2 regions of the Variovorax sp. 05L425 genome follow, and region 2 is predicted to be linked to the other one. Evidence: predicted binding sites of a transcription regulator. Region 2 holds the regulator's gene; the other holds the start of a gene.

Region 1 (7,031 bases), on a different contig from region 2:
CCTGCGGCATCCAGTGGTTGGCGCAGGTGGCGAGGTATTTTTCCCAGGCCCACTTGTACTTGAACGGCACCAGCTGGTTGACGTCGGTCTGGCCGTTGATGATCCGCTTGTCGGCGGCGTTGACGCGACGCGTGACCGGTGTGGCCGCGGCGGTCGACGTCGCTGCCCGTGCAGGATGCACCGGAGCGCCGTCATCGAGCGTGCGCACGGCAGCGGCGGGCGACGAAAGCGAAGCAGGAGAAATTTGGGAAGCAATTTGCGAAGTCGGAAACTCCGACGAGCGGCCGACTTGCGCGCCGCTGTTCGATGTGTGCCGCAATCCTTGTTGCAGATCCTTTGGCAAGGAGGGCTTGACTTCTTCGTCCCAGGTCAACATAGAAAAATCCAATGCTCAAATTATGTGAGCAACGATGTGAGTTGCAAAGTGCTCCTTCACATCGCGCTCCAATTATGTTGTCGTTATGTTGTTCGCATGCATCGCAAATTGTCAGGCGATGCCGCGAACGACCTCCACTTCATGCCGACATCATTGGCATGCTTCGCACGTCGGATCATCGACACCGCAGAACGCGATGTCGGTTGCGGGGATCGCATTCAACTGCGCTTGTGCTGCGAGCGCAGCAGCTTCGAGCGCGCTCATGCCCGACGACGAGTCGCCGTTGCCCGATGACACCGCGTTGAGCCGGCCCGATTGAACGGTGGACTTCTCGGCGTGCGTCGCGCTCTGCGTGCGCAGGTAGTAGGTGGTCTTGAGACCACGCAGCCATGCGAGCTTGTAGGTGTCGTCGAGCTTCTTGCCCGATGCGCCGGCCATGTAGATGTTGAGAGACTGCGCCTGGTCGATCCACTTCTGGCGACGCGCGGCGGCTTCGACGAGCCACGTGGTCTCGATCTCGAACGCGGTGGCGTAGAGCGCCTTGACGTCCTGCGGCACGCGGTCGATGGGACGCAGCGAACCGTCGAAATGCTTGAGGTCCATCACCATCACGTCGTCCCACAGGCCCAGGCGCTTGAGGTCGCGCACTAGGTAGTGGTTGATCACGGTGAACTCGCCGGAGAGGTTGGACTTGACCGAGAGGTTGCCGAAGCAGGGCTCGATCGAGGCATCCACGCCGATGATGTTGGAGATGGTCGCGGTCGGTGCGATGGCGACGCAGTTCGAATTGCGCATGCCGTCGGCCTTGATCTTCAGGCGCAGCGCGTCCCAGTCGAGGGTGGACGAGCGGTCCACTTCGACGTAGCCGCCGCGCGCCTTCTCGAGCAGGTCGAGCGTGTCAGGTGGCAGCACGCCCTTCTCCCACAGCGAGCCCTTGTAGCTCGAATACTTGCCGCGCTCGCGGGCCAGGTCGGTCGAGGCCCAGTAGGCGTGGTAGCAGATCGCTTCCATCGATTCGTCGGCGAACTGCACGGCTTCCTGCGAGGCGTAGGGGATGCGCAGTTCGTACAGCGCGTCCTGGAAGCCCATCAGGCCGAGGCCGACCGGACGATGGCGCAAGTTCGAGTCGCGCGCCTTCTTGACTGCGTAGTAGTTGATGTCGATCACGTTGTCGAGCATGCGCATCGCGGTCGAGATGGTGCGCTTGAGCTTCTCCTGGTCGACCTTGCCGTCCTTCAGGTGCTGCAGCAGGTTGACCGAGCCGAGGTTGCAGACGGCGGTTTCGGTGTCGCTGGTGTTCAGCGTGATTTCGGTGCAGAGGTTCGACGAGTGAACCACGCCGGCGTGCTGCTGGGGCGAGCGCACGTTGCAGGCGTCCTTGAACGTGATCCACGGATGCCCGGTTTCGAACAGCATCGTGAGCATCTTGCGCCAGAGGTCGGTTGCGGCAATGGTGCGGCTCGGCTTGAGCTCGCCGCGCGAGGCCTTTTCTTCGTAGGCGACGTAGGCGGCCTCGAAGTCGGCGCCGAACTTGTCATGCAGGTCGGGCACGTTGGAAGGCGAGAAAAGCGTCCAGTTGCCCTTTTCCATCACGCGGCGCATGAACAGGTCGGGAATCCAGTTCGCCGTGTTCATGTCGTGCGTGCGGCGGCGGTCGTCGCCGGTGTTCTTGCGCAGTTCGAGGAATTCCTCGATGTCGAGGTGCCAGCTTTCCAGGTAGGTGCAGACGGCGCCCTTGCGCTTGCCGCCCTGGTTGACCGCGACCGCCGTGTCGTTCACCACCTTGAGGAAGGGCACGACGCCTTGCGATTCGCCGTTGGTGCCCTTGATGTGGCTGCCGAGGGCGCGCACGCGCGTCCAGTCGTTGCCCAGGCCGCCTGCGAACTTGGAGAGCAGCGCGTTTTCCTTGATCGACTCGTAGATGCCGTCGAGGTCGTCGGGCACGGTCGTGAGATAGCAGCTGGACAGCTGCGAGCGCAGCGTGCCGCTGTTGAACAGCGTCGGCGTGCTCGACATGAAGTCGAAGGAGGACAGCACTTCGTAGAACTCGATCGCGCGGGCTTCGCGGTCGATCTCGTTCAGCGCAAGGCCCATCGAGACGCGCATGAAGAAGGCTTGCGGAAGCTCGATGCGCGTCTTGCGCACGTGCAGGAAGTAGCGGTCGTAGAGCGTCTGCAGGCCGAGGTAGTCGAACTGCATGTCGCGCTCGGGCTTGAGCGCGGCGCCCAGGCGGGCCAGGTCGTACTGCAGCAGCTTCTCGTCCAGCAGTTCGTTGTCGACGCCCTTCTTGATGAATTGGGGGAAGTAGTCGGCGTAGGCCTGGGCCCGTTCCGCAGCCGGCACTTCGCGGCCGATCACTTCCTTGAAGATCGTGTGCAGCAGCAGGCGGGCGGTGGCGAAGGTGTAGTCGGGATCTTTTTCGATCAGCGTGCGGGCGGCGAGGATCGAGGCCTTGTAGACCTCGTCGAGCGGAACGCCGTCGTAGAGGTTGCGCATCGTCTCGGCGACGATCGGAGCGGCGGTGATGCTGTCGCCCAGGCCGATGCAGGCCGACTCGATGAGGTCCTTGAGCTCGTTGAGGTCGAGCGCGACTCTTTCGCCGCGGTCGAGCACGTGCAGTGCGGGCGTCGCGACGGGTGCGTCCTGCTCCCCTTGCTTCGTGCGTTCCTGGGAGCGGCGTTCGCGGTAGAGCACATAGGCGCGGGCGATCTCATGGTGGCCGCCGCGCATCAGGCCGAGTTCGACCTGGTCCTGCACGTCCTCGATGTGGAAGGTGCCGCCGCCCGGACGCGAACGCACCATGGCGCGCACGACGGCCTGGGTCAGCGTATCGACGGTCTCGCGCACGCTGGCGGAAGCCGCGCCCTGGGTGCCGTGCACGGCCAGGAAGGCCTTCATCATCGCGATCGCGATCTTGTTCGGCTCGAAAGGCACGACCGCGCCGTTGCGGCGAATGATCTGGTAGTGCGCGAGGGCGTTGCCAGCGGGCGAGCCGGCGACGTCTCGGTTTTGCGGCGTCGAGGGTACGGCGCGAGGGGTGGAAGGGGTGTTCAGTGCAGTTTGCATGCGATCCTCGTTTGGCAATTCTTGTTGGGCTGCGGTGTCGTTGTGGCCGCTGTTTCCGGCTGTAAGCGCCGGGCAGAGCACACTATATCTAGTGGCAAGGGGGGCTACAAGCCACTAGATATAGTGTTTTCCACAAATCGCAACGATTGTGAAACGTGTCTGTGGCCGGTCGGGCGGCAGCGAAGCCGCATCATTGCTGAAACGAGGTGGCGCAGGCCGCTATTCATGCGCTTTCCGGGCGCAAATCGGCTGGAAATGCGCATGGATACTGCGCTGCCGACTCTGGCGTGGCAAAGCGCGCGTATCGCCTCGCGGCGCATCGCCTGTGACTTCGCGATTGAAAAAAACTTCAGGGCTCGAGAGTGTTGGGCGGAAACATCGTCAGATCCCAGCCGAGCTGTTCGCGCAGCTGGCGCCAGTCGAATCCGGGGCCCGGATCTTCCTTGCGGCCGGGCGCGATGTGTTCATGGCCCGCGATGAACGAGATCGCATGGCGCTGCGCGATCGCCGGACAAAGGCTGGCCAGGGTCTCGTACTGCGCATGCTCGAAGGTGTCGCCTTCCAGCCCTTCGAGTTCGATGCCGATCGAGTCGTCATTGCAGTTCGAACGGCCGCGCCATGACGAAGCGCCGGCATGCCATGCGCGATCGTCGCAGCTCACGAACTGCCACAGCTCTCCATTGCGCCGCACATAGAAGTGGGCGGAGACTTCGAGACCACGGATGCCGGAAAAATAGGGATGTGCGTCCCAGTCGAGGCTGTTCGTGAAGAGTTGCTGGACCTCGTCACCGCCGTAGCGGCCGGGCGGCAAGCTGATCGAATGCAGCACGATCAGGTCGATCTGCGCGTCCGTGGGCCGCGGCCCGAAATTGGGGGAACGCAATCGCCGGGCGAAGCGATACCAGCCGGATTGCCAGAGCCCTGTGTCGGCTTCACTCATCGCCGCCGAGGCCGTTGGCATCGTCGCCGTGGGGCGTCGAGATGCCCAGGCGCGCGATCCGGTAACGAATCTGCCGCAGGCTCAGTCCAAGGCGCGCGGCGGCGGCTGTTCGGTTGAAGCCGGTTTCCTGCAGCGCGCGGACGAGGATCTGCCGCTCCTGCTCATCCAGATAGCTTTGCAGGTCGCGAGGCACTGCGGGAGCGGGGCGGGCGTGGGCGCCCGTTTCTGCGGCGGATGCCGGCTCGGGCTGTTGCACCGGTCCAGCAGGCAACGGCTCGTTGGGGATTGCCGTTCCGCCGCCCATGAGATCGAGATGGAGCACATCGCCGTCGCTGAGGGCCACCGCGCGGTGCAGGAGGTTTTCGAGCTCGCGGACGTTGCCATGAAGCGGGTGTTCGGCGAGCCGCTGCAGCACATCGGCGGAAAGCGTCGGCACCGGCATGCCGGCATCGCGGGCGATGCGCGCGAGCAGGGCGTTGCACAGCGCGGGCAGGTCGCCGCGGCGGTCGCGCAGCGCGGGGACCGCGATCTCGATCACGTTCAGGCGGTAGAAGAGATCCTGCCGGAACCGGCTGGCCTGCACTTCGGCATGCAGGTCCTTGTGGGTCGCGCTCACGATGCGGACATCGACGGCGTCTTCCTGCGTCGAGCCGATGGGCCGGACGCTGCGCTCCTGGATAGCGCGCAGCAGCTTCGACTGCATGGCCAGCGGGAGGTCGCCGATCTCGTCGAGGAACAAGGTGCCGCCGCGTGCCGCCTGGAAGTAGCCGTCGCGGTCTTGCGAAGAGCCGGTGTATGAACCCTTGCGCGCGCCGAAGAACTCGGCTTCGAGAAGATTTTCGGGAATCGCACCGCAGTTGACGGCGACGAAAGGTCCGTCGCTGCGCTGACTGCATGCATGCACGGCGCGCGCGACGAGCTCCTTGCCGGTGCCGGACTCGCCGCGCACGAGCACCGGTGCCATGCCGCGCGCCACCTTGGCGATGCGCGCCTTGACGAGACGCATGGGTTCGGAGTCGCCCACCAGACGTCGGAGTGCCGCGACGCCGCTGTCCCCGATGGCGATGGTGGTCGCCATCGTTGTGCCGTCATCCACAGGCCGCAGTGCCTTGACCGGCGCCGGCTGCGAAGGCGCCTGCACCGCCGACGCCACCACCGAGCGGAATTGCTTCAGGTCGACCGGCTTGGTGAGGTAATCGAAGGCGCCGGCCTTGAGAGCCTCCACCGCGTTCTCCGCCGATCCATAGGCCGTCATCACGACACAACGCTCGCTGCGCTGATCTTGCTGGATGCGCTGAAGGATCTCCATGCCGAGGCCGTCGGGCAGGCGCATGTCAGTGATCACTGCATCGAAGCGGCCGGCATCGAGGTGCTGCCAGGCCTCCGACACGCTGCCGGCGGCCTCGACGCGGTAGCCCTCGCGCAACAAGGTGAGTTCATACAGCGTGCGCAGGTCGGGCTCGTCGTCGACGACCAGGATCTGGGCAGGCTGCGACGCGGAGGTGTTGGGGGTGCTCACGCCGCTATTGTGTCAGTCGGCTTTCGGCCGAGGCAAATGCCACGAAGAACTCGTTGCCCTCGGGGCCCGCCGCGGACAGGGCGCGGCGCTCGTAGCCGATGGTCGCGCCGTGCTGTTCGCACAATTCGCGGCACAGGAACAGGCCGAGTCCGCTTGAGCGGCTCTCGGAGGAGAAGAAGGGCTCGAACAGGTGCCGCTGCACGGCGGGTTCGAGGGGTGCGCCGTCGCTCCAGACCTGCAGGCTCGCGCGGCCCGTGGCGTTGCGCCGGGTGCTGACCTGGATGGAGCCCTCGCGGTCCCCCGCATAGCGGGCGGCGTTGTCCAGCAGGTTCACGAGGATGCGGCGCAGATGCTCGGCGTCGAAGCGTACGTCGGTGCCCGCTTCGAGCGAAAGCAAGACGCCTTGCTGCTGCGCGTGCTGAACCCATTCTTCCGCAAGCGCGCGAACCGTCGGGTCCAGGGACACCTGTTCGCCGAGCGGCAGCACGCGCTGCTGACGAGCCCGCGCCACGTCCAGTACGTCATCCACGATGCGTGACAGACGCTGAGCGTTCTGCTGGACCATCGTGGTCAACTGCCGATGCCCAGGGTCGACCAGATCCTCGCTGAGCAGCGCGCTGGCCTGGGTGATGGCGGCGAGCGGGTTGCGGATTTCGTGCGCGACGGCGGCAGACATGCGACCCATGGCCGCCAGCTTTTCGGTGCGGATGCGGGCTTCGAGCTCGCGCAGGTCCTGAAGGAACATCACGCAGAGGCTCTCGGCGTGGCTGTCGTGGGATTGCGTCAGGCGCGTGCGCACGCGGACCTCGCGCGGTGCGCCGTGGGCCTGTGCGACGGGAACCTCCTTGGCCTGTGGCGCGCGACGCGAGAAGGTCTGGCGCGCAAGACCGGCAAGAGGCACCCAGGCCGGATAGGCGCCGAGTGCGAAGGGCTGCGGAATCTCGGCGAGGCCGTGGCCGAGGATCGCGTCGGCCGCGGGATTGACCGCGTGCACCTGGCCCTCCGCGTCGATCACGAGGACGCCCTCGCTGAGGGTTTCGATCACGAGGTCGTTGACCATCGCATGCATCTGCGCGGCGCTGCGACTGCGTTGCGCCATCGCTTCTTCGCGCGTCAGCCGGCGAGCCAGT
Region 2 (7,031 bases):
CGGCGGCACCGCCAACCAGGCAATAGCCCAGACGGCCAGGAGGACGAGCAACGCCACGATCCCACGCCGCACCCATTTGTTCTGTTTCAGCGAAGCTGCATTCATCGACCGGGAGTGTGCCCCAAACGCACTTGCCCTTCGACTGCCCAAAAACAAGAAAGCCCGGCGGCTCGACACGAAGTCAGGCCACCGGGCTTGATGGCGGGCGCAACGCCCATGCCATCCTTTCGCGCGACCGGAAGTTGAATGTTCCGGCCAGGCTGGCAGCAAGAGATTGCCACCATTTGGGCCTCAGTCGCTGAACCGCAGGATCTCTCCTTCGGCTGCTGGACCTTGGTGAAACGCCTACAAAGTCGAGGCAAGTTCAGCCTAGGCGGGCGCCAGGGAGTTTTCAAGAGAGCTTTTCAATCGACCTTGGGCTGTCGATCCGTGAACTAATGTTCACACTTATTACATCAATTCAAGAATAAAGATTCGATTCCTTATTCTTGACCGGGTATTTAGCCACTCCTAGAATGCCCGCTTGCCCTGACGTCAGACCGCCAGGGCTTTCTTATGAATCCGCTGCCGATTTCCCCGGCTTGATCAGGCGGCCGCGCTCCTCCTCTTTTGCGCGGACCTGATTCGTACCAATCCAAGCGCTGCCGCGTTCAGTCTCGCCCTCCTACTTGCGGCGTTGCGGAACAAGCTCCGCCAGAAAGGAAAAAAAGCGATGAAGCACGCGCTTGATGCCACAACCCGAGGGCTACGGACCTTCGTGTCCGACGTGGTCGACGGCTTTTTCGAAATCACCCACAACGGCTTCGCCCTTGTCGGGCTCGCGATCGTCTTTGCCGCGCTCGCCCTGGCCGCTCGGCCAGACCTTCGCCAATCGGGCGAAGAACAGCTGATGGGCTGGCTCCAGTCGCGCAAACCTGCGCCCGAAGTCGCTGTCGCTGTAGCCACCGATCTCGAACCCACCGCCATTGAACGCACCACAGCCGCCAGTCCTCAGGAACTGCCCAAGCAACAGGCCGCCGTCGCATACTGGCTGAGCAAGAAATACCGCGTGGCGGTCGAGCCGCTGACCGTATTGGTCGCCGAAGCTTTCGACCTCGGCAAGCGCACGAAGCTCGATCCGACGCTCATCCTGGCCATCATGGCGGTCGAATCCAGCTTCAATCCGTTCGCCCAAAGCCAGGTCGGCGCGCAGGGCCTGATGCAGGTCATGACCCGCATCCACGGCGAAAAGTACGAAAGCGCGGGCGGCACGCTGACCGCCTTCGACCCGGTCACCAACATGCGCGTGGGCGTCAAGGTGCTGCAGGAATGCATCGCCCGTGCCGGTTCCCTCGAGGGTGGACTGCGCTTCTACGTCGGCGCCGCCAATCTCACGGACGACGGCGGCTATGCCTCGAAGGTACTGGCCGAGCATGAGCGGCTGCGCCAGGTTGTCGCCGGGCGTGCGCCCGCCATCACGGCTTCGACGACGCCCGCAGCGCGCCCGAATTCTGTTCCCGTCGTGAGCCCTGCGCCCGCCAAGCAGCCGGAGACGGATCCCGAGCGCGTCGCCTTGCTTGGCAATTCGTAGGCTTTTCGAGACGACGGCGATCGTCGTCAGCTACACTCGGCCAGCACGCGACTGGCGATAGGCGCAACCCTTTTCAGGTGCATTGCGCTGACGTGGACTACCACTGGGAAGCGTGCCGCCTGCGGTCTTGAGCAGGTGTTCCGCCGTTCGCCTGGGCAGCCCTTGTTTGGTTGAAGAACAAGGACCATCGTCTTGAAGGACTGCCATGTACCACCGCAATCAACTGGTCGAACAGACCGATCCTGAAATCTGGGCTGCCATCCAGGCCGAAAACGCCCGTCAGGAACACCACATCGAGCTCATCGCGAGCGAAAACTACGCGTCCCCGGCCGTCATGGCCGCACAGGGCTCGCAACTTACCAACAAGTACGCCGAAGGCTATCCCGGCAAGCGCTACTACGGCGGTTGCGAGCATGTGGACGTGGCCGAGCAACTGGCCATCGACCGCGTGAAGCAACTCTTCGGCGCCGACGCCGCCAACGTTCAGCCGCATTGCGGCGCCTCCGCGAACGAAGCCGTGATGCTGGCCTTCCTGAAGCCCGGCGACACCATCATGGGCATGAGCCTGGCCGAGGGCGGCCACCTGACCCACGGCATGCCGCTCAACATGAGTGGCAAATGGTTCAACGTGGTGAGCTACGGCCTGAACGCCAAGGAAGAGATCGACTACGACGCGATGGAGCGCAAGGCGCACGATGCGATGCCCAAGCTCATCATCGCGGGCGCATCGGCCTATTCACTGCGCATCGACTTCGAGCGCTTTGCCAAGGTGGCCAAGGACGTCGGCGCGATTTTCATGGTCGACATCGCCCACTACGCCGGCCTTGTCGCCGCCGGTGTGTACCCCAACCCGGTCCCCCACGCGGACGTCGTGACCTCCACCACGCACAAGAGCCTGCGTGGCCCGCGTGGCGGCATCATCCTGATGAAGTCGCAGCACGAAAAGGCGATCAACAGCGCCATCTTCCCCGGTCTCCAGGGCGGCCCGCTGATGCACGTGATCGCGGCCAAGGCCGTCGCTTTCAAGGAAGCACTCTCTCCGGAATTCAAGACTTACCAGCAACAGGTGGTCAAGAACGCCCAGATCGTGGCCGAGACGCTCACCCAGCGCGGCCTGCGCATCGTGAGCGGTCGCACCGAGAGCCACGTGATGCTTGTCGACCTGCGCGCCAAGGGCATCACCGGCAAGGAAGCCGAAGCCGTGCTGGGCGATGCCCATATGACGATCAACAAGAACGCCATTCCCAACGATCCCGAGAAGCCCATGGTCACCAGCGGCGTGCGGATCGGCACCCCGGCCATGACGACCCGCGGCTTCAAGGACGAGGAAGCCCGGATCACCGCCAACCTGATCGCGGACGTGCTCGAAAACCCGCGCGATGCGGCCAACATCGAGGCCGTGCGCGCCAAGGTGAACGCGCTGACCAGTCGCTTCCCGGTCTACCGCTGATCCCATGACTGCCGTACCCGGCGGAGCTGTCGCATGAAATGCCCTTTCTGCGGCCACCTCGAAACGCAGGTCGTCGAGACCCGTGTTTCGGAGGACGGCGACTTCGTCCGCCGCCGCCGGCAGTGCGGCGCCTGCGACAAGCGCTTCACCACCTACGAGCGCCCGGACGTGAACTTCCCCGTCGTCGTCAAGAAGGACGGCAGCCGTGCCGACTTCGTCGCGGCGAAGGTTCGTGCCTCGATGATGCTGGCCTTGCGCAAGCGGCCGGTCAGCATCGAGCAGATCGACACCGCATTGCTGCGCATCGAGCAGAAGCTGCTTTCCAGCGGCTTGCGCGAGATCGAATCGACCAAGGTGGGCGAACTCGTGATGCGCGAGCTCAAACGGCTCGACAAGGTGGCCTACGTCCGGTTCGCTTCGGTCTACCGCAGCTTCGAGGATGTGGACGAGTTCAGGCAACTGCTGAGGGACATTTGAAAAATCCCCAGCGGCGTCATCCCTGATTGCAATTGCTCGAGCCGCAGTCGCCTCGCTTGTCGGGGTCGCAGACCTTCGGCCGGCCGGACATCGAAAGAACGACGGAACTGCGTCGCCCCGTTTCCGCCTTGAATGTCAGGCACCCTGCGCTGCCCCGCGCGAAGCCATTGGCGTCGAAGGTGATCGTATTCCTGAAGCCGTTGCCGGTCGCGGAATCGATCTCAACGCCTGCTCGGAGCGCTTCGAATGCGCGCAGCACTTCCGTTTCGTTGCCGACGGTGGTTGCCACCTCCCAGCCGTTGGCCCAATCCTGATTCCTGGGAAGAAGCCTGACCCTCTGCGAACGCTTCATGGCCTCGGTCCGTGCCACGCTCAACGCGGCAACGAAATCGCTGGTGTTGGAAGCCAGCCGCTGATTGAGCAGCAGATCCCGAAAATTGGGCACTGCGATCGCGCCCAGGATCGCGACGAGCGCGACCACGACCACCATCTCCACCAACGTGAAGCCACGGGCTCGATTGCGAAATGCAAGTAGAGCGTTCATTGCCAGCACCTGCTTTTGTCGTCGCCGTCACAGCCCTTGAGCCCCGTACTTTCGATCCAGATGTTGCCGACCGCAGGATCCGAGAACCCGGCCCTCAGGTTGGCCGTCAGCCTGATGCACCGGCCAGCGTCGTCCCGTCCGTCGCATGCATCAACATCGATGTCGTACTTGCTGCCCGCATCACTGTCGCCTGAGAACTTCTTGTGCGCTGCATTGGTCTTGTACCTTGCGCGTTGGGTATAGACGCGTTCCTGCTGCTGCATCTCCTGCATGAGTGCGGTACGTGCTTCCGCGCGCCAACCTTTTCGCATTGAATCCATGTAAGACGGATAGGCGATGGCGGCAAGAATGGCCACCAGCGCCACCACGATCATCAGTTCGATCAGCGTGAAGCCGCGCGACAGAAGCCGCCGCGCGGTCGTCGGGCGCTTCATTTGTTGACGTCCTTGAAGTTGAGGACTTCACGCCAGTTGAGGCGGCCGGCAACTTGCGAGACCTCGTCTCCCGAAATGGGGCTCACGATCGAGGTCCCCGGCCCGGAACCCGTTTTCGTACCCAGGTTGATGACGGACGTCTTCTTGGTCTCGACGCGGCGGCCGAATGAATCCGTCGAGCTGAAGGCGCCCTCGCCTTCCTGAATCACCAGCGGCGAACTGAGCAAGCCGGTCGTCGACGGAATGCAGGTATTGCCCGATGCCAATCCGGTCATCGCATTCACGGCGCAGCTGTGGCCGCCACCGCCGGCGCCGCAAGCGTTGGAATTGGGAATCAAGGTGTTGAACACCAGATGGCCATCGCTCAACACCATTTGCGAGACTTGGCGTTCGCCTTGACTCGTCGCGTCCGGCAAGTCGAAGTACCAGCCCCGACGGTGCGACTTCTTGCCGTCGTAGTTGCCATAGGCGAAAGCGTCGCCTGAAATGGTGAACTGGCCTGCATGGTTGACGTCCGGTTGCACCTGCCGCACTTGCAACTGGGTGCGCGTCTCGGTGGCAGGAATGACCGTGTCGTTGTCGTACACGCCATAGAGCGTTTGGACGTCGCGGCTGGCCAGGTCATCGACTTCGACGAATTTGCCGGTACCGAACAGCACGATCGCGCCGCCGTCGGGACCCACACCCACTTCCGGCGCGATGGTGATCGGCTGTCTCCTTCCCTGGCCATCCCTGGCAACCATCAGCGGCGCGCCACTCAACGCCAAAGCGCTGGACTCGTTCCACGGCGCGGTCTTCGTGAAGTCGAACTTCCACAAGTTGCCCTGCGTATCGCCGGCATAAAGAAAACGGGTCATGTTGTCAGACGTGGTGTAGTCGCCAACCGGGCCCAATGCGTTGGGCATCGTCGCGTCAGCAGGGTCCGGCAGCACGATCTTGAAATAGTCTTGATTGAGCACCCACGGCGCACCGGCTTGCTTGTCCAACGAAAGCAGGAACAGGGCCGCTGCCTTGTTCGCGTTGCCGTTGTTGAAGCCAGAGGGCACCACGGCAAACCAACGGTAGACGGCGGCCCGGCCACTCGCGGCGGCATTCGTGCGGAATCTCAGGATGCGCGGCGCCTGCGTGACGTAGCCCATATCCGGGTCATCGGCGCCTGTGAACTCCCACATCACATGACTTGCAGAGAATCGGGCCGGATCGCTCACGTCCAGCGCGAACACGCCGCGCGCACCACCGCCCATGCCGGAAACCAGCGCGGTCTTCCGCGTTCCGTTTGCCATGTCGACTTTGCTCGCCGCGGGACTGCCGTCCACGTTGGGTTGGTGCACGTAGTCCGGCGAGGTGTAGGCGCCCAGCTTGGCATACAGCGCACGCGGCACGTAGGCGAACAACTCGTCGCCGGTGCCGGCGTCCAATGCGTGAAGCATGCCGTCATTGGCGCCCACAAGGACCGCTTGCACACCGCCGCTTTCGACCAGCAATGGCGTCGCGTTCGCGACGTCACCCATGACCGAATCGCGCGTTCTGAACATGCCGCCGATCTTGTCGGTTTCCATCGAACGATCGCCGCGCAGGTAGTCGATGCGAGATTCACCGAGATCGTCTTTGGCCTCGGTCGGTGAGTAGGGTTCGGTGTCCAGGTAGCCCCTCAATGTGCCGTCAACCTTCAGCGCTCTCCAAGTGAACTCGGCCCCGCTTCCGGAACTGAGCATGGTGAAGATGCGCCGGGTATCCGGGTCGCGCACCGGAATCGGGGGGTGGGCCTGAGGATCGCCGGTCAGCCGGTCGCCGGCGTTCCAGAGCGGCACAGGGTCCTGGCTCACCGCGCCATTCGCATAGCTCAGCTTGTAGGCGAGCACCGAGCCGGACCAGCGAGTGCTGTCCATTCGAGGAACATAGAGGCTCGCTCCCTTCGAGGCGATGCGCGAACTCGACAAGGCACCACCCGCGAGGCTCCCGCTGGCTTCACCGACATTCGTGAAGATCTTGCGGATGGCCGCGATCATTTCCCGCGGCTTGCTCGCGAGAAAGTAATTCGCCGGCTTCGGCATTCCATCGTCGTCCAAGCCCGATTGCCATTCGGCGTTCGAAAGCGACTCTTGGGCTTCGGGTCCAATGGCGGTCACAAAGGGATTGCCATCGTTGTTCTTGTCGTCAAAGCCACCGTACTTCGCGGCAAGATAGAACGCGCTGCCGCGTTGCTTCTCTTTGACGGTGCCCAAGCCAGAATCGTCGACGTCAATGGTGTAGGTCTTGACGCGCACATCGGGGTAATCGTCGCGAATTTTTTGCGTATTGGCCCAATAGGCCAGTCCGGCCCAACCCAAGGAACCTTGGTCATAGCCCACATTCAACGTGGCGATGTTCGCCGACGTGATTGCTTGCCTGTTCTTGAGGGTATCGGTATAGGCAATGGCGCGCGGCCCGTCGGCGTTGCCGCGCGTCATCAATGTGGTGTTCTTTCCCGACGGGTCCGGGTAGGCGACCGCCTCGTTGTTTTCAAAGGCGCCCACGATCTTCGACCAGAAGGTGGTGTCGGGCTCCGAGGTTTCG

The links. Region 2 encodes NrdR, which represses ribonucleotide reductase genes. Its sites were predicted from a motif close to CACNANATNTNGTG; they were not measured.
Region 1: the regulator NrdR is predicted to act here: its motif matches at 3,555-3,568, upstream of AC1DN9_RS19665 (ribonucleoside-diphosphate reductase subunit alpha).

Annotation. Positions count from the first base shown of each region.
Region 1 covers NZ_JBFTNY010000017.1:22,195-29,225, forward strand. Annotated here, with positions in the region: gene AC1DN9_RS19660 (ribonucleotide-diphosphate reductase subunit beta) at 1-376, opposite strand, end outside; gene AC1DN9_RS19665 (ribonucleoside-diphosphate reductase subunit alpha) at 527-3,442, opposite strand; gene ampD (1,6-anhydro-N-acetylmuramyl-L-alanine amidase AmpD) at 3,792-4,403, opposite strand; gene AC1DN9_RS19675 (sigma-54-dependent transcriptional regulator) at 4,375-5,901, opposite strand; gene AC1DN9_RS19680 (two-component system sensor histidine kinase NtrB) at 5,906-7,031, opposite strand, start outside.
Region 2 covers NZ_JBFTNY010000012.1:119,701-126,731, reverse strand. Annotated here, with positions in the region: gene AC1DN9_RS15560 (DUF748 domain-containing protein) at 1-105, opposite strand, end outside; gene AC1DN9_RS15555 (transglycosylase SLT domain-containing protein) at 713-1,570, shown strand; ZMP/ZTP riboswitch at 1,608-1,734, shown strand; gene glyA (serine hydroxymethyltransferase) at 1,776-3,020, shown strand; gene nrdR (transcriptional regulator NrdR) at 3,054-3,497, shown strand; gene AC1DN9_RS15540 (GspH/FimT family pseudopilin) at 3,514-4,041, opposite strand; gene AC1DN9_RS15535 (type IV pilin protein) at 4,038-4,475, opposite strand; gene AC1DN9_RS15530 (pilus assembly protein) at 4,472-7,031, opposite strand, start outside.